3 regions of the Bacillus sp. Medicinal_06 genome follow, and region 2 is predicted to be linked to each of the others. Evidence: riboswitches for the same ligand, from Rfam matches in the RefSeq annotation. Region 2 holds a riboswitch; each other region holds the start of a gene.

Region 1 (6,985 bases), on a different contig from region 2:
CGTTTCAGCTTATTTTCTTTTGTGTTTGGCTTACAGCTTATGATGGAGTAAATGAAAGAGCCGATCAAATGCAAATTGCTATTGTGAACCAAGATATGAATATGGGAAGCAAAATAGGAGAAGGATTACAGAAAAATTTACCTTTTCAAGTAACGAAAGAGAAGTCTATGGAAAAAGCAAAAGAAGAAATGGATAAGCGTGCATACAATATGATTATTGAAATACCAGCTTCTTTTTCAAAGGATATAAGTGAAAAAGGAAAAACAAATTTAAATTTTCATATTAACCAAGCAAACTCTATGATGGCAAAACAAATGATGGAAGGAGTCGCGAAACAAGTTCGTGATAATGTAAATAAAGAGGTCTCAAATTATAAGCAGCAAGTAGTTGCCGGGAAACTACTTGCTATGGGGCCGGGCAGTGTAGAAGTGATAAAAGGATTAGCTGAAGATTCGGTTGGATTTACGATTCACAAGGTAAATGATGCAAAAGGATTTTCTGTAAATATGGTACCGCTTATGATCGTGTTAGCTTCATTTGTAGGAGCGATGATTATGAGTATGGAACTATCTAAAGTGGCAAAACAGGTAGGGGGAAACTGGGATAGTTACCTATCACGACAAGTGATTAATGGCACAGTATCAATCCTACTTGCATGCATTACAATTGGTTTAATGAAAGCATTTCAACTTGAAGTGCAAGAAACGGTATGGAATGTATGGATATTCCAAGCAATTGTCTTCTTTTCCTTCCTATCATTAACACAAATGTTTATTACCTTATTTGGAAATGCAGGCATGCTCTTTAATATTATTTCGCTTTCTTTACAACTTGTAAGTTCTGGTGTGATGGTACCGTATGCTATGTTATCAAAAACATATCAAACAATCGGTGAATTATTTCCCGCAACATATGCCGCAAAGGGTTATTTCGCAATAGTATTTGGTGGCGGAAACTTAAAAGAGAATGTTATCTTTCTATTATTTATAATTATTATTACTCAAATGGTATCGCTAGTTGCTGTAGGGATATCAGTAATAGTAAAAAGAAAGAGACATGTAATAAAAGAAGCATAAAGAAAAAGGAGTCCTGTTGAAGGATTCCTTTTTCTTTTTATGAAAATGACATTTTACACGGGCTGTTTACTTCTCAACTTTCGCCCATTTGAAGTTAAGTGGCCCTGCAAAATCAACTTCAACTACGCCTTTGACATAAGAACGCTCTAAGTATGTTGTTCCATTTTGATAAAGAGGAGAGATAACGGCATCTTTAAATAAGATTTTTTCTGCTTGTTTTAAAGCTTCCCAACGTGCTTTTTCATCACCAGCTAAGTCGGTTTTAACTTTTTGGATTAGATTATCAAATTCTTTGTTAGAATAGTGATCTAAGTTGTATGAGTTATCAGTTGTAAATAACTCTAAGAATGTAATTGGATCGGCAAAATCCGGGCTCCATCCGTCAATAGCAATCTCATAATTTCCTTGTAGTAATAATGTGACTTGTTGTTTACGTGGTTGAGGCTTAACATTTACTGTTAATCCTTCTAAATTTTTCTCTAGTTGTTCTTTTAAATATTCACCTGTTTTTCTAGGTAGAGAGCCATCACTTGTTAATAATTCAATTGAAATTTTGTCAGATCCTAATTCTTGTTTTGCTTGTTTCCAAAACTGTTGCGCTTCTTTTGTGTTTTCTTTTGTTAAATTACCATTCTCTTCACGGAAGTCTTTTCCATTTGGCCCTTTGGCGAAATTTTTTGGCACTAGAGAATAGGAGGGTAGAGAGCCATCATTTAAAAGCACATTTACAAATGCTTTCTTATCTATCGATTTATCGATTGCTTGACGAACATTTATATTTTGTAACGTTTTATTTTTCTGGTTCATACGTACAAATTGTACCCCGACATCTGGTCGTTCTTTAAAGTTACTATCTTTGCGATATTTATCAACAAGATCAGATGTTAAAGTAAGTCGATCAATTTGTTTTGATTCATATAAATTAACAGCTGTTGAATGATCCTTGACGACATTAAAATTAATTTCTTCAAGTTTCACATTATCCTTATCCCAATAGTTGGTATTCTTCTTGAACTTAAAGCTTTGTTCATGTTTCCAATCACTTAATGTAAAGGCACCATTATAAAGAATCGTGTTATCTTCTAAAGCATATTTATCACCTTGTGATTTGAAGAATGCTTCATTAATTGGTAAGAATGTTGGAAATGCCGTTAAACTAATAAAGTAGGGAACAGGGCGCTCTAATTCAACTTCAAAGGTGTGGTCATCGATTGCTTTTACACCGAGCTGGTCAGCCGGAAGTTCTTTATTATTAATCTTTTTCGCATTTTTTATATCAAAGAATAGAAATGCGTATTCAGAAGCAGTCGCTGGATCAACGGCACGTTGCCAAGCAAAGACAAAATCTTTTGCTGTCACAGGAGTACCGTTTGACCATTTTGAATCTCGTAAATGGAACGTATATTTTGTTTTATCAGGATTAACCGCATGAGACTTTGCTACACCAGGAACAGGCTTGTTTCCTTCACCTAGGTTATATAAACCTTCAAATACGTTTCTCATTACTTGGCCAGAGTCAGTATCTGTGGCGCGAGCAGTATCCATTGTACGGATTTCTGTACCAGTGGCCAAGTTCAATACTTGTTTATCAGGGGCTTTATCCTTTGCTTTTGCTTCACTTGCTTCGTCTTTATAGCTACCGCAACCTGTTAATAAAAGACTTGCTCCTAAAACAGATGCGACAGCAGGTACAAATTTCTTTTTCATGTAAAATTCCTCCTTAAATTGTTTGTTTATTAGTTGATGAACAATTTGTGAGGGAAAGAAAAACTCCCTCTTTTCATATAGAGAAAGAGGGAGTTTTGTTTACAAGGCATGCACCATGTATATAAACGAAGTCCCTCATTCTATCTTTCAAGCATAATGCTTGCAGGAAGTGGCACAGTATTCAAAGTGAACCTGCTGCCGAGGTTTCAAAGGGCCAGTCCCTCCACCTCTCTTGATACAATGAGTAAACATAATGATTTGTATTAATTTTTTTGTTTCTTTGATTATTCAAAATCTTACACCCGGACAAATGAACTGTCAATAAAATGGAATATAGTTTAAATTTTCAGTTTTTTATAAGTGCAATATAAAAATAAGAGTCACTGTGCAATTACACAGTGACTTTTCTCTTAAAAATCAAAATTATCAGGGTCTGGGCCAACACGGTGATTTTCATTTAATGACTGAATTGCTTTCATATCTTCAGCGCTCAATTCAAAATCAAAGATGCTTGCATTTTCGACAATGCGATGCTCTTTAACTGATTTAGGAATGGTAACCACACCATTTTGCAGATCCCAGCGTAAAATGATTTGTGCTGTTGATTTGTTATATTTTGTAGCAATTTCTTGCAATACTGGATGGTCGAGTAATTGGCCTTGCATTAATGGTGACCAAGCTTCTAGTTGAATAGTATGCTCTTTACAGAAAGAGTGAAGTTCTTCTTGCGTTAAGCGTGGGTGATATTCAACTTGATTAATCATCGGTTTCATTTCAGCGATTTCTAGAACATCTTGTAAGTGATGGATTTGGAAATTGCTAACGCCGATAGCACGAACACGGCCTTCTTTATAAAGTTTCTCTAATGCTTTCCATGTTTCTGTGTATTTTCCTTTTACAGGCCAGTGTACTAAGTATAGATCTAAGTATTCTAAACCTAATTTTTGTAATGTTGTTTCGAAGGCTTGTAATGTTGATTCATAGCCTTGATCACTGTTCCATACTTTTGATGTGATAAATAATTCTTCACGAGGAATTCCGCATTCGCGAATTGCTTGGCCAACGCCTTCTTCATTTTTATATACTGCAGCTGTATCGATACTGCGGTATCCATTTTTAATAGCAACTTTTACAGAATCGATTACCTGTGTACCATCTTCAACTTTAAAAACGCCTAAACCAAACCAAGGCATTTTTACACCATTATGTAATGTTGTGCAATCTTGTAAGCTTGTTACTGTCATATTAATTCCCCCTAGCTTTTTTATTTGTTGCTTCAATTGCTTGGTGAATCATCTTTGAAAAATTATATTCATATAAAACTTTTAAACCTTCTGCAGTTGAGCCACCTGGTGTAGTCACTTGTTCACGAAGCATAGTTGGATCTTGTTCTTGTTCTAGCATAGCGGCAGAACCAGTAATCATTTGAATGACAAGGTGTTTTGCGGTTGCTTCATCGATTCCATAGCTTTTCGTTGCTTCAATTAATCCTTCAGTAAAGTGGTAAAGGAATGCTGGGGCACTTCCAGTTACAGCGGTAAGCTGATGTACCTCTTCTTCTGTGCATAGCTGTGCTGTACCAATCCCTTTTAAAAGTAGTTGCAGTGTTTCTTGATGTTCTTTATTTACGAAATGTCCCATTGTATATAGAGAAATAGACTTCCCAATTGTTGCAGCTGTATTGGGCATAATCCAGGCAACAGGTGTACCTTGAGGGAGTTTTTCTTCTAAATAAGATGGACCAATTCCGGCAGCAACTGTTACAACAAACTGATTGGTTAGAAGAGGCGATAACTCCGCTAATAATTGCTCATGTGCAGCTGGTGGCATGGCTAAAACAATGGTGTCTGCATTTTTAATGTGCTCTTTCCAATCATTTGTAATTGAAATGTCATATTTTTCCCCTAGTTGCTTAAGTTTTTCTATGTTACTTCGATTGGATACAACAATTTCTTCGATGTGCTCTTTACTTGTTTTGAGAAGTCCGGCAAAGATTGCTTCTGCCATACGACCGGCACCAATAAATAAAATTCTATGTTTCTTTGGCATATCCTTTATTCCTCCATACCTAGAATATGTTATAAAAAACGATAACATCTTTGAGAGATTTTTGTAAAAAGAAATGACTTATATAAATTAGCAATGAGGGAATACATGTAATGTAACTGTATAATAAGAAAAAAGATAATTAGAAAAATATGGATATAAATAGGCGCTTTCTTTATAATGTGTGTAGAGAAATCATAAAATATTTGGGGAGAGAGGCTTATGGTTAGACATCCAGTTTTTTTAATTATCTCTAGTATTATTTGTATGCTAGTAGGTATGTATATTCAGTCGAGCTATATTGAAATTTTTGCATCTGTTATGGGGATTATAAATGTTTGGTTACTAGCTCGAGAAAAGGTATGGAATTTTTTATTTGGGATGATTACAGTTGCATCTTTTCTATACATTTTTATTACACAGGAGTTATATGCAATGGCCATATTAGCAGCGTTCCAATTCATATTTAATGTATATGGTTGGTATTATTGGATTGCACGTAGTGGAGAGGGAGACGTGAAACCAACCGTTCGCTTAGATTTGAAAGGGTGGATTGGTTATATCATTTTGATTCTAGTTGCTTGGATTGGATGGGGGTATTATCAAATTCGTTATTTAGAGTCGACAAACCCGTATTTAGATGCTTTAAATGCAGTGTTAGGACTTGTGGCTCAGTTTATGCTTAGTAGAAAGATTTTAGAGAACTGGCATTTATGGATCTTATATAATGTTGTAAGTATTGCCATATACATTTCGACAGGTTTATATGTGATGTTAATTCTTGCTCTAATTAATTTATTTTTATGTATAGATGGACTATTAGAATGGAAAGCGAACTATGAAAAAAGAGATTACGTGAATCATTCGCTTAGAAATCTATTTTAATAGTTAATAGAAAACCCTCGAAGCAGATATGCTTCGAGGGTTTGATTTATAGCTTGTGCAATTATGCTTTTGTCATACCAAGTAAAACAGCACCGCCGATAATTAGAACACTACCTAGTGCAATAAATACCATTTGACGCTTTGTTTTCTTTTCGCCTAAGAAGACAATTGCACCGAATGTAGAGATAACGATACCAGTTTGAGATAATGGGAAACTTGTTGCTACTCCAACTCTTGGTAAAGAAAGAAGTAAGAATAAGTTACCTGTTCCCCAAAGTAGGCCAGATAAAGCATTACGAATTGCATATTTGTTAAATGGTTTATGTTTAGATGTCAATACAACTGCTCCAACAAACATACCGACTGCTTGCGGTAAAATAGCAGACCAACCATCGATATTGTACCAACGAATAATAATTACATATACAAGGTAGCCGAATGTAGAAACAATTAAAGTTAAAAGTCCTTTTTTCAATTGTCCTGGTGGCTGTGCATTTTCTTTATCATCTAATGAAGTGAAGACAACACCGACTACAATTAAAAGGATTGCAATCGTTCCCAGAATAATCGTAGTAGTAGTAGTCCACTCACGAAAAGCGATAACGCCAAAGATAGAAGTTGCAACAAGTTGCATACCAGTAGAAATCGTTACAGTTGTTGAAACACCTAGTTTTTCAACTGTTTTTAATTGGTTTACTTGTCCTAAAGCCCAGAATAAACCTGAAATAAATCCAACAATTAAGATTGTCATTGTTAAAGCAGGTTGAGTAAATACATACATAATTGTTGCGAAGAATAGAGCACCGATTGTCATACCTACCGTTTGGCTATATGCACCACCGCCCATTTTTACGCTTACTAATAAGATATTTCCCCATGCAATTGCAGGAAGAAGCGCTAATAAAATGTCCATTACAAGACTCCCTTCGTTTTTCTATATCAATATAATTAAATTTCGTTCTAACGATCGGTAATTCCCCACTGAGAAAGTAGAAGATTACCGATCGCTAAAACAGGATGAAGAATTTACGATATAAATGCGTTTTCATTTCTTCATTTTTTCAAACACCTCCATATAATAACAGGAAAGTACCTGTTTTAGAAAGTAAATTCAAATAGAATGTATATTTTTATATATTCTAAGATTCTGTCACTTCTTCAAAATAAAAAAGACCTCAATTTGAGGCCTTTTTATAAAGGGGGTTGGGGAAATAAAGTTAATTAGCTCTTTTTAACGAATGGGAAGAGGGGGGACAACCTCATTTCCATCA
Region 2 (6,985 bases):
TCTTCATTCCAATGAGCTCGTTCATTCGTTACTTTTTGAAATAGCCCAGCCTGTTCCTCTAATCTTCGAGCAAGCGCAATTACTTTTCGCTCTACTTCATGAAATTCATCTTCTGCAGTAAACGAAACATCCTTTGGGAAATTCCCACGCTCTACTTCAAACAAGAAAGTATTCAAGCCTTGAATACGCTGCTGCATATAATAACCAATCGCATACCCTACAATTCCACCCATAAGAAGACTTGTACTGATAATTAACAAGCCAATTGGAACAGAAGCAATGGATTCTTTCCATAATAAATCATATACACCTTGCCCGCTTTTCCATACATATACAACTGTACAAATAAGTGCAATACTAACAGAAGATAACATAGAATAACGAATATACATCCATGAAATATTTCCTTGCTTTTTCATTATACTTTCCTCACTTCCGTATCGCCTACGACAAGCGAAGAAATAATTTTAATACGTCGAGGAGCTTCTTTATACTGTTCTGTCTTAAACGTAACATTTCGATTAAAACCTGTTTCTTCATGACCCGGAAGCAAAACTCTCCCCATGATGACAGAATGGTTTAAAGATAGTTCAATATCATATGGAACATACAAACGAATGTTACCAATAACGCCACGAATAACAATGACCGTTTCCCCTTCTGGAATCATTGCCGTCGTCAAATCGATTTCAACATCACCGACTCCATACTGGACATTAATATCTTCTAACTCATAAATATGATCCATCATTCTTATGTTACCAACCATTATATTTTTAAGGTATGGTTCTGTGCGATAGATTTGCTTTTCTTCATCTATATATCCTTTTTCCTTAATTTCTACTTGTATCGCTTTGGGCTTCTGCTGTCCTTGAATAAGCTGATAACCAATGAAAGCTAAGCAAGCAAATACAACGAGTACGAAGGCCGCTGATGAAAACAGGAAGAATAAAAAAACAATCCCCCCGACAAATAAAAATACATTCCCTCTCACATAACGATTCTTTTTTCGATAGTGCCTTCCGAACATGATCATAATAAACGCAAAAATAAGAGCTCCTGGTTCAAAATGCCCGAGAACCATATCAAGAAAAAGACCAAATCCAAATATGATGAGGAGCATCCCCACTAGTTGTGATTTTGAAAATTGTTTCTTCATTTCAGCTCCCCCCTTCTTGTTACATATAAATAGAAGAAAAAGGTATTGCCTGCCAACACCTTTTCTTCTATCACTATATCATAAGCTCGTTTTATAATATACTACAATTATTTTATTACTTCTTTGTCTAAAGATACTTCATTTTTTTCTTTCATTTCACGCTCAAGTTTTGCAATTTTCATATCAAATGTATCACGCTCATGATCTTCATTCATGCGAAGCTCTAAATCACGAATGTGATCTTCAATTTCTTCAAAACGCAAGAACGGATTATTCTCATCCATTTTATGAAGAGCTGTATTCATACGACGGTTTGCATGTGCCATATTTTCGCGAGCCATTAATTCCATGCGCTTTGCATTCATTTCTTTTAGTTTATTCTTCATTTCAGAAAGACGACGTTCTAACTCATCAATTTGCTCCACTACACCTGCATACATTTCTTCTAGACGAGCGACTTGCCCTTCATAATATGCTACTTCTTCTAATGCACGTTCATGCAATTGCATTTCTCCTGCTTCTTGTGCAATTATCGCCTGCTTTGAGCGCTTATTTACGAAATAACGAGCCTGCTCAAGTTCACGGGAAAAGTTAGATTTTAATGTTTTATGACGCTGAATTAATTTTTCAATTTTTGTTACTTCACGCTCACTATCACGTAAATATTGATTTAACATAGCAATTGGATTTTTTCTTTCTTTCTCATCTAATACATTATGAAAATCTGCTAAAATTGCATCGCGTACACGTCCGAATAAAGATTGTTTCATTCTAATCTTCCTCTCTTCTACTTTATGATTTAAATTATTTTATATTAGTTTTTCATTAACTTGTTCCACTCATCTTCAAAGTTGCTATATGGCTTAGAAGCTTCTGAAGCAGCATCCACTACTACATCTTTTTCTTTTTTCCACTCACGGTATCCGTAGTATAGAACGACTAACGCTGCAACACCGATTAGTGCTGGGGAATGAGAAAGGGCAATTGACAAGCCGATTAAACCGGCAATACCCCAAGCTAACTTTCCAAAAAATGATTGTGCTCGCACAAATGATTTATAGCTCCAGTACGCAATTCCTGCTCCAATTGCGAATCCTACAATACCAGCAAGACTACCAAGAGCAATTAAAGCCAAAATACCGGCTGCGATAAACGCTAGAAATTGTTTCATCTTGTGCTTGCCTCCCTTCGATTTGATACTCTTATCTTAACTATTTTTTCGTTTTTCCATAACGAGCTTAAGAACCGTTTTCTAATCAGACTTAAGACCTATTCCAAGTCAGCCTTATATGAAGGTGAATGTAAAGAAAAAGGATGTCTTATATAAGACATCCTTTTTCTTTATGCTGTTTTATGATATTGCTTTTTTTTTGCTACTTTTGAAAATCGTGGAAATCCTATTAAGATAGAAACTACACCACAAATTCCAACTAAAATTGGATAGAACGCATATGGTAATAATTCAACCGGTGACAATGCTGCAAATCCTGCTGCCGTTAACATTTGAGCACCGTATGGAACTAATCCTTGTACAGAGCATGAGAAAAGATCTAACACACTCGCTGATTTTCGTGGATCAATTTCATATTGATCAGCAATATTTTTTGCAAGCGGACCAGTAAAAATAATAGAAATCGTATTATTCGCAGTACACACATTCGTCAAACTTACTAAACCAGCAATTCCAAATTCAGCACCTTTTTTCGAACGAATACTACGTGTTAATGTATTCATTAAATATTGAATACCGCCATTATATTGAATAATTTCAACCATTCCACCGATTAAAATTGCCAGTAATACAAGCTCCATCATTCCACTTATTCCTGTTGTAACACTTTTAAAGAAGCTAGCTAATGTGTAGCTCCCATCAATAAGACCAATAAGTCCTGATAGAACTGTTCCACCTGCTAACACAACGAGCACATTCCACCCAAGTAAAGCTGTAACAAGCACACCCGCATACGGCAATATTTTCACCCAGTCAAATGTATGAGCTTTGATTTCTGTATGGTTTCCTACTGTAAGGAAAACCAATAATACAATTGTAATAATTGCGGCTGGTAAAACGATTAAAAAATTTGTTTTAAATTTATCTTTCATTTCCGTTCCTTGCGAACGAACAGCTGCAATTGTCGTATCAGAAATAAATGATAGATTGTCACCAAACATCGCTCCACCAACAACTGTTGCCATCGTTAACGCAATAGAAATATCTGTTTGCTGGCTAATCCCTACTGCAATTGGAGCTAGCGCTGCAATTGTCCCCATGGAAGTTCCCATCGCTAATGAAATAAAGGCCCCTATAACAAAAATGCCTGCAACAATAAATCCTTGCGGTAAAATAGATAGCGCTAAATTAACTGTAGAGTCAACCCCGCCCATTCCTTTTGCTGTTTCAGAAAACGCACCCGCAAGTACAAAAATCAACACCATAATCATAATATCCGGATTACCAGCCCCTTTGGCAAACCGTTCTACTTTTGATGTAAAGCTTTCTTTTCTATTCATCACTAATGCAGTCCCTACAGCAATTAAAATAGCTACAAGTATCGGCAATTTATAAAAATCCCCTGTAATAATTCCAGAGCCAATAAATAGCGCTAAGAATATTCCAAGCGGTAATAATGCTAAGCCATTTCCCTTCGTTTGTTTCAAAATAACATCTCTCCCTAGTTCTAAACCTTTTCTATCTTATAACAAAAGACCTCTTCCCAAAAGAAGAGGTCTTATACATCTATAAGAAACACTCTCCTCATCTATCAAGCACATGCTTGCTGGATTTGGCACAGCACTCTGTTGTGAGTCCGCTGCCGAGGCATCGTAGGGCCAGTCCCTCCGCCTCTCTTTATAAGAAGGTTTCATATTTTATTTTTAATAATAATTTCTTCCCTAACTTTACTCGCTTACTAATAAAAAGTCAATTATTATTTGCATGAAAATATTTTACATTTTTTGATATTTATACAAAACCATGAAATAAAATAAGCAATCTATAAGAAAAAATACTCATTTTAATTTTTGAATTTCCCTTTCTAAAATTTCGATCCAAAAAAACTTTTTCTTTTCAATTGTTGTAATAATCCACTTAGCTGTATCCCAAGCTACATGATATTCTTCTTTAGAAATATCTCCAGCTACATATGCTTCCTCTAACTCATCTGCATCCAATACATATACATCACCATTAGGTAATAACACCACATCTAAATAGAGATCATCGAAATATGGCATGCCTCTCTCATCTACTTTATAATCTTTGGCCACATCAATATAAAACTGCACTAACTTCTTCTTTTCATTTAACATAGCTGTAATCGCAAAGTTCTTATCATTTATAAAATACTGCATCCATGTGTACCCATCATTTACAATACAAAGTTTTTGATTATTATATTGCTTATAGCTAGGCTCTTTCACTTTTTGCATATGCAGCACACCTAACATTCCTTGCTCAATTGTCTTCACTTCATATGTTTTCTCTATTAACCGTTCCCAAGTAGAGCCATCGCCATATTTTCGTTTCATGATTCCCAACTCCTTTTCTATGCAAAAAAGCCCCCACATCTTATGCGGGGGCTCTGCCAATAGCTATTAAGCTGCCTGTTTTTCAGAAAGCTCTTTTAAATAAGCTTGTCCTTTTTCAGCGTCATATTGACCTTCCCACTTAGACATAACTACAGCTGCTAAAGAGTTACCTACTACGTTAACTGCCGTACGAGCCATATCTAAAATACGGTCAATACCTGCGATAAATGCTAATCCTTCTGCCGGAATACCTACTGTACCAAGTGTTGCTAATAATACAACAAATGATACACCCGGTACACCTGCAATCCCTTTAGATGTAACCATTAATACAAGCAATAATGTAATTTGCTGCGCGAGAGATAAATCAATGCCATACATTTGCGCTAAGAAAATCGCTGCAATAGCTTGATATAAAGTTGATCCATCTAAGTTAAATGAATAACCTGTCGGAATAACGAAAGATGTAATCGCTTTCGGACAACCGAACTTCTCCATTTTCTCCATGATTTTCGGTAAAACCGTTTCTGAGCTTGCAGTAGAATACGCTAAAATAAGCTCATCTTTTAAGATCTTAAAGAATTGGAAAATGTTAATACCAAATATTTTCGCTGTAAGTCCTAATACTACTACAACGAAGAAGATCATTGATCCATATACGACAATTACTAATTTCCCTAACGGAATTAATGAAGCTAAACCAAATTTAGAAACTGTAACACCAATTAATGCGAATACACCAAACGGTGCGAATTTCATAACTTGGTTTGTTACATAAAACATTGAATCCGCTACACCTTGGAAAAATTGAAGAACCGGTCTTCCTCTTTCACCGATCGCTGCAACTCCTAAACCAAATAGTACAGAGAAGAAAATAATAGCAAGCATATCACCTTTTGCTAATGATTCTACAATATTTGTCGGAACAATGTTTACAAATGTATCAGCAAAAGAGTGACTTTGCACTTGCTCTGTCGTTTGCGTATATTTAGAAATATCTGTCTTTGTTAACTTATCCATATCGACGCCGTTTCCTGGTTGGAAAATATTCGCTACCAGTAGGCCAACAACAATCGCAACTGTTGTAATGATTTCAAAATAAAGAATTGTTTTTCCGCCTAATCGACCTAGCTTTTTCACATCACCAACACCAGCAACACCAACAACGATGCTTGCTACGACAATCGGTACAACGATCATTTTAATTAATCGGATGAAAATATCACCAATCGGTTGTAAGTACTTCGCTACTGCCGGATTGTCATAAAAAATCGCCCCAACTGCAATACCAAGCGCAAGCCCTATTAAAATTTGCCATGCAAGTCCTATCCTTTTCATACTTGCTACAACCCCCTTCTTAGATGCATTAACTCTACCATTCTCTCGTTCTATGAAACTAAGAAATTAAGAGTATTACATATTATTCGACAATTCACTACATTTTTGTCCCTGTTAAAAATGATAAATCAAAAAATGAAATCTGACAACAAAATAAGTTTGCGTGAACACAAATAATTTTCTTGACAAAAACAAAACTCATGTCAGAAAACCTAACATGAGAACGATTCCTTAAAGTGTTTATTAATATTTTCTCTACTTTATTTCTATCACATCAAACGACATAATATACAAAAATTACCTCATTTCCGACAATTCATAGTACATTTATAAAACTTTCGTTACATTATGGTTACAACAATAGACAGTATTCTTCCAATTATGATATATACATCATAGGGAAAGGAGCTAGACCATTATGAAAAAGAAATTTGTCGCTTTCAGCGTCTTAGCAGCGAGCACTATTTTTGTTTCCCCATTGCTATCACCAGTATATGCGGAAACAAGTCAAGATAAATTATCTAATATTCAATCCGAATTAGAGGGTAACCAACAAGAATTACAGAACAAATCAGCAGAGAAAGAACAGATGGAAAAAGAGATACAAGACTTACAGAAAAAAATCGATGAATTAACAGCTTCTATAAATAAAAATGAAGCTGATTTAAACGATATACAAACAGAAATTAGTAAAACACAACAAACAATTGCCGATAAGAAGAAACGTATCGAGCAATTACAAACAAATATCGACACTCGTCAAGACGTCATTAAACAACGACTACAATCCATGCAAGAAAAACCACGAACAAATATCGTAACTGAAGTATTGATGAACTCAAATAATTTCGCGGATCTTGTTGATAATATGTATTCCGTTAGCTTGATTTTAAATAACGATACAGAGATTGTAAAAAAACAAACAACTGATCAAGAAACTGTAAAAACAGAAAAAGAAGC
Region 3 (6,985 bases), on a different contig from region 2:
AGATCGCCAACAAAATGAAGCGCTTGTTACAGACATTACCTACCTACGATTTCAAGAGGGCTTCCGCTATCTTTCTGTTGTACAAGATATTTATAATAACGAAGTTGTTTCTTGGAAAATTTCCAAGCGTAATGATAATGAACTTGTATTAGATACAATTGAAATGTTGGCACAAAAAAGAGATGTGCGTGGAACCATTCTCCATTCAGATCAGGGGTTCCAGTACACATCTCATGCCTACAACAAACGACTTTTAGATTTAGGGATCATTGGCAGCCACTCTCGCAAAGGAAACTGCCATGATAATGCCTGTATCGAGTCATTTTTCTCCCATTTTAAATCGGAGATGTTGTATTTGAATCATTTTAAAACAGAAGCGGATTTAATACAAGCAATCGAAGAATATATTTACTTTTATAACTATAAACGTTTCCAAAAACGACTCAACCATCGAGCTCCGATAGAATATCGAATCTCGATGGCTGCTTAGTCTTTTTAATACTGTCTACTTGACAGGGATAAGACCAGAAAACTCCTGGCCTTTTTCTACCTAACAGACATTGGATTTTATATTATACAGAATTGGAAGGTACAAAATTAGGGTATCGTCCGTTAGGCATGGTATATGTTGAACGAACTAACAGCGGAGGGGTTCCTACTCTTAGTTCGTTCAACCCGATGTTATTTTACGATTTTCTCTAACTCTTCAAGTGAAAGGTCTACCGAAATTGCACCATCTTTTGTGTCTTTCTTAATTGCATCTGTTACTTCTTTTGAATGGTATAATTCAATCACTTTTTTAATCGTTGGATCATTTTTATCTTTCGTGCGAGCCGCAAAAATATTAATATATGGTTTCGCATTCTCGTTTTTTGGATCTTCTAAGAAAATAGGATCTTTCGTTGGGTTTAAACCAGCTTGACCCGCAACACCGTTATTAATAACGGAAGCTGCTACATCTTTTAATACACGTGGCGTTTGCTGCGCAACAACTGGTGTAATTTTTAATTTCTTTGGATTTTCTGCGATACCACTTGGGTCACCAAATAATCCAAAGTCTTTTTTCAACTTTAACAATCCGGCTGCATCAAGAAGTTTTAATGCACGAGCTTGGTTCGTTGGATCATTAGGAATTGCAATTTCTGAGCCAGATGGAATTTCACTTGGTTTTTTATATTTCTCAGAGAATAATCCCATTGGTGCAATTTGAGTTGTTCCAACAGCTGTAATATCTAATTTATGTTCCTTTTTAAACTGCTCTAAAAAGGCAATATGTTGGAATGAATTCAATTCGATATCGCCATCGGCCAACGCCTTGTTTGGTGTTGTATAATCCGAAAACTCTACAAGTTTAACTTTAATTCCTTCTTTTTCAGCTTTCTTCTGAAGAATAGGCCAAGCGTCTCCATCCGTTCCTGTTATACCGACGCGAACTACTTTTTCTTTTGCATCAGCTCCGCAGCCACTTAATACTGATGCACTAACCAGTGCCGATAATACAAATGCTAAAATCTTTTTCATTTCCTTTCCCTCTCTTCCCTTTATGATCTACGTAAGAATACTTTTGCAAAATAGTTTCCTAAGTTTTGTGCAATTTGTACAAGAATAATAAGCAATACAACCGTCACGAACATAACCGACGTATCAAAGCGTTGATAACCATATGTCATTGCTAAGTCACCTAGACCACCGCCACCAACAAGACCGGCAACTGCCGAAAATTCAATTAAACCTACTGTCATAAATGTAACTCCTAAAATTAATGGTGCTAACGCCTCTGGAACAAGAATTTCAAAAACAATTCTTAATGGTGATGCACCCATTGCTTGTGCTGCTTCAATAACTCCCTTTGGTACCGAAACAAGGTTTGTTTCAACCATTCTTGCAATCCCAATTGAAGCAACCAGCGTCATTGGAAAGATTGCTGCTGCCGTTCCGATTGTTGTTCCGATAACAGTGCGCGTTAAAGGACTTAATGCTACTAAAAAGATAATAAATGGAATGGGACGAATCGTATTAATAACAATATTAAGAATAGAAAAGACCAGTTTGTTTTCTAAAAAATTCCCTTTTCTTGTAACATACAAAAGTAAACCTAGAGGTATACCAAGTATTGTGGCAAATATAAGGGTTACAATTACCATCAAGAGGGTATCCCCTGTCGCATCTAATATACGAGGCCAAAATATACTCCAATCAACTCGCATGAGCTTCTACCTCCTTCAACTGCACTTGCAGTCTTAGATGTTGTAATGCTTTTTGAATTTCTTTCTGTTCACCTTGTAGTTCTACAAGAAGATTTCCAAATAAAATATTTTGGAGTTCAATAATATTTCCATAAAGAACATTTACATCAACGTTATAATTTTTCGCAATATACGATAATATCGGTTGTCCTGTCTCTTCTCCAGTAAATGTTAAGCGATAAATCTGTCCACCATTTTGGATTTTAGCAAGAACACTTTCCGGTAAATGATCGTTAATAACAGATCGAACGAAATTTTGTGTCGTCTTTGTTTTTGGCTTTGTAAAAACATCAAATAATGTGCCTTCCTCAATCACTTTTCCTTTTTCCATCACGGCTACATGGTGACAAATTTCTTTCACAACCTGCATTTCATGTGTAATAAGAAGAATTGTTAAATTGTATTCCTTGTTTACTTTCTTTAGTAGATTCAAAATTTCTGTTGTTGTTTCAGGATCTAGTGCCGATGTTGCTTCATCACAAATGAGAATATCTGGTGACGTTGCAAGTGCTCTTGCAATCCCTACGCGTTGCTTCTGACCACCTGATAGTTGTTCTGGATAATAGTTTGCTTTATCTTCTAGTCCGACAAACTTTAGCAGCTCATTTACTCTTTCTTTTATCTCATTCTTTGGCAATTTCGCTAATTTCAATGGATAAGCAATATTCCCAAACACGGTTCTCGAATTAAATAGATTAAAACTCTGAAAAATCATTCCGATTCTTTGTCTTAGCTTTCGTAACTCCTTCGTTGATAAGGAAGTAATATCTTTATCATCTATCGAAATCGTTCCCGCTGTTGGTCGTTCTAACATATTCACTAAACGTAACAGTGTACTTTTTCCAGCTCCACTGAAACCGATAATACCAAATATCTCACCCTTATCAACCGATAATGTTACATCTTCGACGGCATGAACGGATTGCCCGGCTGATTCATATACTTTACTTACATTTTCAAAAGAAATCATTACTTTCCCCTCCTATATGCTGTAATAACTTGAAGCAGAGCTTTGAGGTAAAATAAAAAATGCCCTCCTTCTTATCCGTAATAAAAATAAGAAGAAGAGCACTTATATACTCATTCACATCTTCTCATCTTCCAAGCCTCTCAGAGCTTGCTGGAATTAGCACGGTATTCAAAAACCCGTTGCTGAGGTATCATAGGGCCAGTCCCTCCACCTCTCTGGATAAGAGTGTATCAATTTAGTTGTCATTTAATTAAGTTTTATTATAAAACTCGGAAAAGTTAGAGTCAATAAAAATATTAGAAAATAATATTTTTATTTTCTACAAGATTATAAAACAGAAAGATATTATATCCATTACACTTCTTTCTATTTGATTTTCCCCACTGATTATTAGCCCTCACCAATCGGACTTTTACGGATAGTTTATCTCCCATCTAATTTCTTTAGAAAAGCGGAAGCAGCTCGCTCAGAATCACAGGACGCCCGCGCCTTAGGCAGAGAGGCGTTTTTCGCCTCGTCCGAGGGGGTGAAACGACCGGAGATTCTAGCCGCTAGAGTTGGACATTGCTCCCGCCGAATTTTGAGGTGGGAGTATTACCGCCCTAAAATAGCGGGATAAATCCTAAAGCAAATTTTACATGAATGTAAAATTCTTCTTCACATCTTCTTTCTCAAAGGAAAATATCCTCTGTTAATGGAATAACATTATATGAATAAGAAATAAAGACGGAGGACGATCGTTCATATGAAAACAGCCCTTTTACTCGTTGATATTCAAAATGATTATTTTCCAAATGGTAAAATGGAACTGCGCGGTGCCGTTGAAGCTAGCGAATATGCAAGTCAACTGCTCCAGCATTTTCGAGAAGTGAATCAACCTATATTTCATATCCAACATGTATCTATGAAAGAAAATGCTACTTTTTTTCTCCCGAACACGGAAGGTGTCCACATCCATAAAAATGTTCGCCCCTTAAAAAATGAAACAGTTATTCTCAAAAACTATCCAAACAGCTTTCGGGAAACAGACCTACTAGAGCAATTACAAAACTTAGAAATTGAACATGTGATTATATGCGGGATGATGACTCATATGTGTATTGATGCTACAGTAAGAGCTGCTTTTGATTTCGGTTTTCATTGCACTGTTGTACATGATGCATGCGCAACAAAAGATCTCCTCTTTAAAAATGCTACAATTCCTGCTGTCTATATCCATAATACAATTTTAGCAAGTTTGAATGACGTATATGCAGATGTTATGAGTACAGAAGAATTCTTAAGTTTTAGAAACTCCATCTGAAATAAAAAATCATGTCCCTCACTGACAGAGACATGATTTTTTATACTGCTATTCATAGGCTAATGTAGCTTAAAATCTCCCGAACTTGTTTTCACTTTTTTTCCTCAGCACCTTTACTCCCATTAACTTATTCTTTGACTTCTCTTCATCTTGTATTATTCTTTGTATAATAAATATGATTTAGAGATTCTTATTGTTAAGAATAGAGGGGTGAAAAATCATGCAGCCAATTAAGATTGGGAAATGGATATTGGATGTTGATATTGAGAAGACAAGAGAATTTTATCAAAAAGAGTTCGATACTTGTAAATGCCAGGATTGCAGAAATTATTATATATTAGCTTCTAATGAATTAAAGCCTGCAATTTCTGATATATTTTCTCTATTGGGAATTACCCCCTCAAAACCAGCAGGACTCTCTGCATATCCAACAGAAAACAGCGAGATTCTTCTATACATGGGTCACTATCATTTTGTAGGTAAAATGCTTAAAGGTCCACTGTGTACAACCAGCCATTTTACAGAGGAGAATACAATTGAGTTAGACGGTTTCTGCTTAGGGATTTCAGAAGAGTTACTATTTGTTCCAGAAGAATTTCCAGAACCTATACTACAATTAGAATTTGAAACAAAACTTTCGTATGTTCTTCATGAAAAAGAGTAATGATTTAACAGGTACTTTATTTAACAATTCCCATTTTAAAATGAAACAACTTTATTAACCTTGTGCCATCAATTGAATAGATGGTTATTCTATTTCAAGAATCAAAATTAAACATTATTATTATTTCTGTACCACATTTTCTGAAAAAATACAAAAACACCACTTCCAGTGAGCAAAACTGAAAGCAGTGTCCTTTTGTCTAACCATAGATTTTCTTTCAAATTGTATTATACAGGAAATCTTTAAAAATAATACAGAAAAATATGACGAATGGATTAAATTTTCTGGCGTTTTTGTTTCTGTTCACTTTTTACATTTCAGCCTACTATTTGTAGGCAGTAAGACTAACACCGATTAAAGTCCTACTTTATTGAAGTAAGATAACTGTTTTCCAATCAAAAACTTTCTTATTATGAAAAAGGCCTTCCCTATTACAGGAAGGCCCTTTCACCTATTTCTTATAAAGTTTCAGAAGTAGTTTTTGCTTGCATGTGAAGTGCTAGGTAGTCAGGTCCACCAGCTTTAGAGTCTGTACCAGACATGTTAAAGCCACCGAATGGTTGGTAACCTACGATTGCACCAGTACATCCACGGTTGAAGTATAAGTTACCAACGTGGAAGTCTTCACGTGCTTTTTCGATATGTTCACGGTTGTTAGAGATAACTGCTCCTGTTAAACCGTATTCTGTATTGTTTGCAATTGCAAGCGCATGATCGAAGTCTTTTGCTTTACAGAATGCTACTACTGGTCCGAAGATTTCTTCTTTCATTAAGCGAGCATCTTCTGCAACGTCAGCAACGATTGTTGGTTGGATGAACCAGCCTTTAGAGTCATCTCCTTCGCCACCTGCTACTACTTTACCTTCTTCTTTACCAATTGCAACATAGCTCATTACTTTATCAAATGCAGCTTGGTCATTAACTGGTCCCATGTTCATGCCTTTTTCAGCTGGGTTACCTACAGTTAATTCTTTTGTTAATTCAACAGCACGATTTAATACGTAATCGTATACATCTTCGTGGATTACTGCACGAGAACAAGCAGAACATTTTTGTCCTGAGAATCCAAATGCAGATGCAACGATAGATTTAGCAGCTAATTCAAGATCTGCTTCTTTATCAACAACAATTGTATCTTTACCGCCCATTTCAGCGATAACGCGTTTTAACCAAATTTGGCCTGGATTTACTTTTGCTGCGCGCTCGTAAATACGAATACCTACATCGCGTGATCCAGTGAAGCTAATGAAACGTGTACGAGGGTGGTCTACTAAGTAGTCACCAACTTCAGATCCACTACCTGGGATGAAGTTTACAACGCCTGCTGGTAAGCCTGCTTCTTCTAATACTTCCATAAATTTCGCTGCTACTACAGGTGTTGTACTAGCTGGTTTTAGTAATACTGTGTTACCAGAAACTAATGCAGCTGTTGTCATACCTGCCATAATTGCGAATGGGAAGTTCCAAGGAGAAATGATAACACCTACTCCTAATGGAATGTAAGAGAAACGATTATATTCAATTGGACGGCTTTCTACTGGAATACCGTCTTTTAATTTCAACATTTGACGACCATAATATTCCATAAAGTCGATTGCTTCGGCTGTATCAGCATCCGCCTCATTCCATGGTTTACCTGCTTCTTTTACAAGAATAGCAGAGAACTCATGTTTTCTACGACGAACGATTGCTGCAGCGCGGAATAAAATGTCTGCACGCATTTCTGGTTTTGACTTTCTCCAAGTTTGGAATGTTTCATCCGCCACTTGCATTGCTTTTTCAGCTAATTCACGGCTTGCTTT

Evidence for each region. A riboswitch is a leader RNA that binds a small molecule or an ion and turns the genes downstream of it on or off. The one in region 2 is predicted to bind S-adenosylmethionine.
Region 1: it holds a riboswitch for S-adenosylmethionine, as region 2 does, so the genes downstream of both, AC1M36_RS23475 (peptide ABC transporter substrate-binding protein) here and AC1M36_RS14610 (Na+/H+ antiporter NhaC family protein) in region 2, are expected to answer to the same signal.
Region 3: it holds a riboswitch for S-adenosylmethionine, as region 2 does, so the genes downstream of both, AC1M36_RS21770 (methionine ABC transporter ATP-binding protein) here and AC1M36_RS14610 (Na+/H+ antiporter NhaC family protein) in region 2, are expected to answer to the same signal.

Annotation. Positions count from the first base shown of each region.
Region 1 is NZ_JBWYHD010000013.1:61,820-68,804, reverse strand. It holds gene AC1M36_RS23480 (YhgE/Pip domain-containing protein) at 1-1,076, shown strand, start outside; gene AC1M36_RS23475 (peptide ABC transporter substrate-binding protein) at 1,143-2,783, opposite strand; SAM riboswitch class I at 2,921-3,025, opposite strand; gene AC1M36_RS23470 (aldo/keto reductase) at 3,194-4,027, opposite strand; gene proC (pyrroline-5-carboxylate reductase) at 4,029-4,832, opposite strand; gene pnuC (nicotinamide riboside transporter PnuC) at 5,052-5,714, shown strand; gene AC1M36_RS23455 (GRP family sugar transporter) at 5,776-6,627, opposite strand.
Region 2 is NZ_JBWYHD010000005.1:324,511-331,495, forward strand. It holds gene AC1M36_RS14590 (sensor histidine kinase) at 1-419, opposite strand, end outside; gene liaF (cell wall-active antibiotics response protein LiaF) at 419-1,159, opposite strand; gene AC1M36_RS14600 (PspA/IM30 family protein) at 1,267-1,929, opposite strand; gene AC1M36_RS14605 (lmo0954 family membrane protein) at 1,974-2,330, opposite strand; gene AC1M36_RS14610 (Na+/H+ antiporter NhaC family protein) at 2,501-3,817, opposite strand; SAM riboswitch class I at 3,912-4,016, opposite strand; gene AC1M36_RS14615 (ribonuclease FAU-1 family protein) at 4,169-4,687, opposite strand; gene gltP (glutamate/aspartate:proton symporter GltP) at 4,754-6,025, opposite strand; gene AC1M36_RS14625 (murein hydrolase activator EnvC family protein) at 6,444-6,985, shown strand, end outside.
Region 3 is NZ_JBWYHD010000010.1:122,117-129,101, forward strand. It holds gene AC1M36_RS21755 (IS3 family transposase) at 1-490, shown strand, start outside; gene AC1M36_RS21760 (MetQ/NlpA family ABC transporter substrate-binding protein) at 682-1,521, opposite strand; gene AC1M36_RS21765 (methionine ABC transporter permease) at 1,542-2,207, opposite strand; gene AC1M36_RS21770 (methionine ABC transporter ATP-binding protein) at 2,197-3,216, opposite strand; SAM riboswitch class I at 3,338-3,442, opposite strand; gene AC1M36_RS21775 (cysteine hydrolase family protein) at 3,962-4,519, shown strand; gene AC1M36_RS21780 (hypothetical protein) at 4,740-5,183, shown strand; gene pruA (L-glutamate gamma-semialdehyde dehydrogenase) at 5,642-6,985, opposite strand, start outside.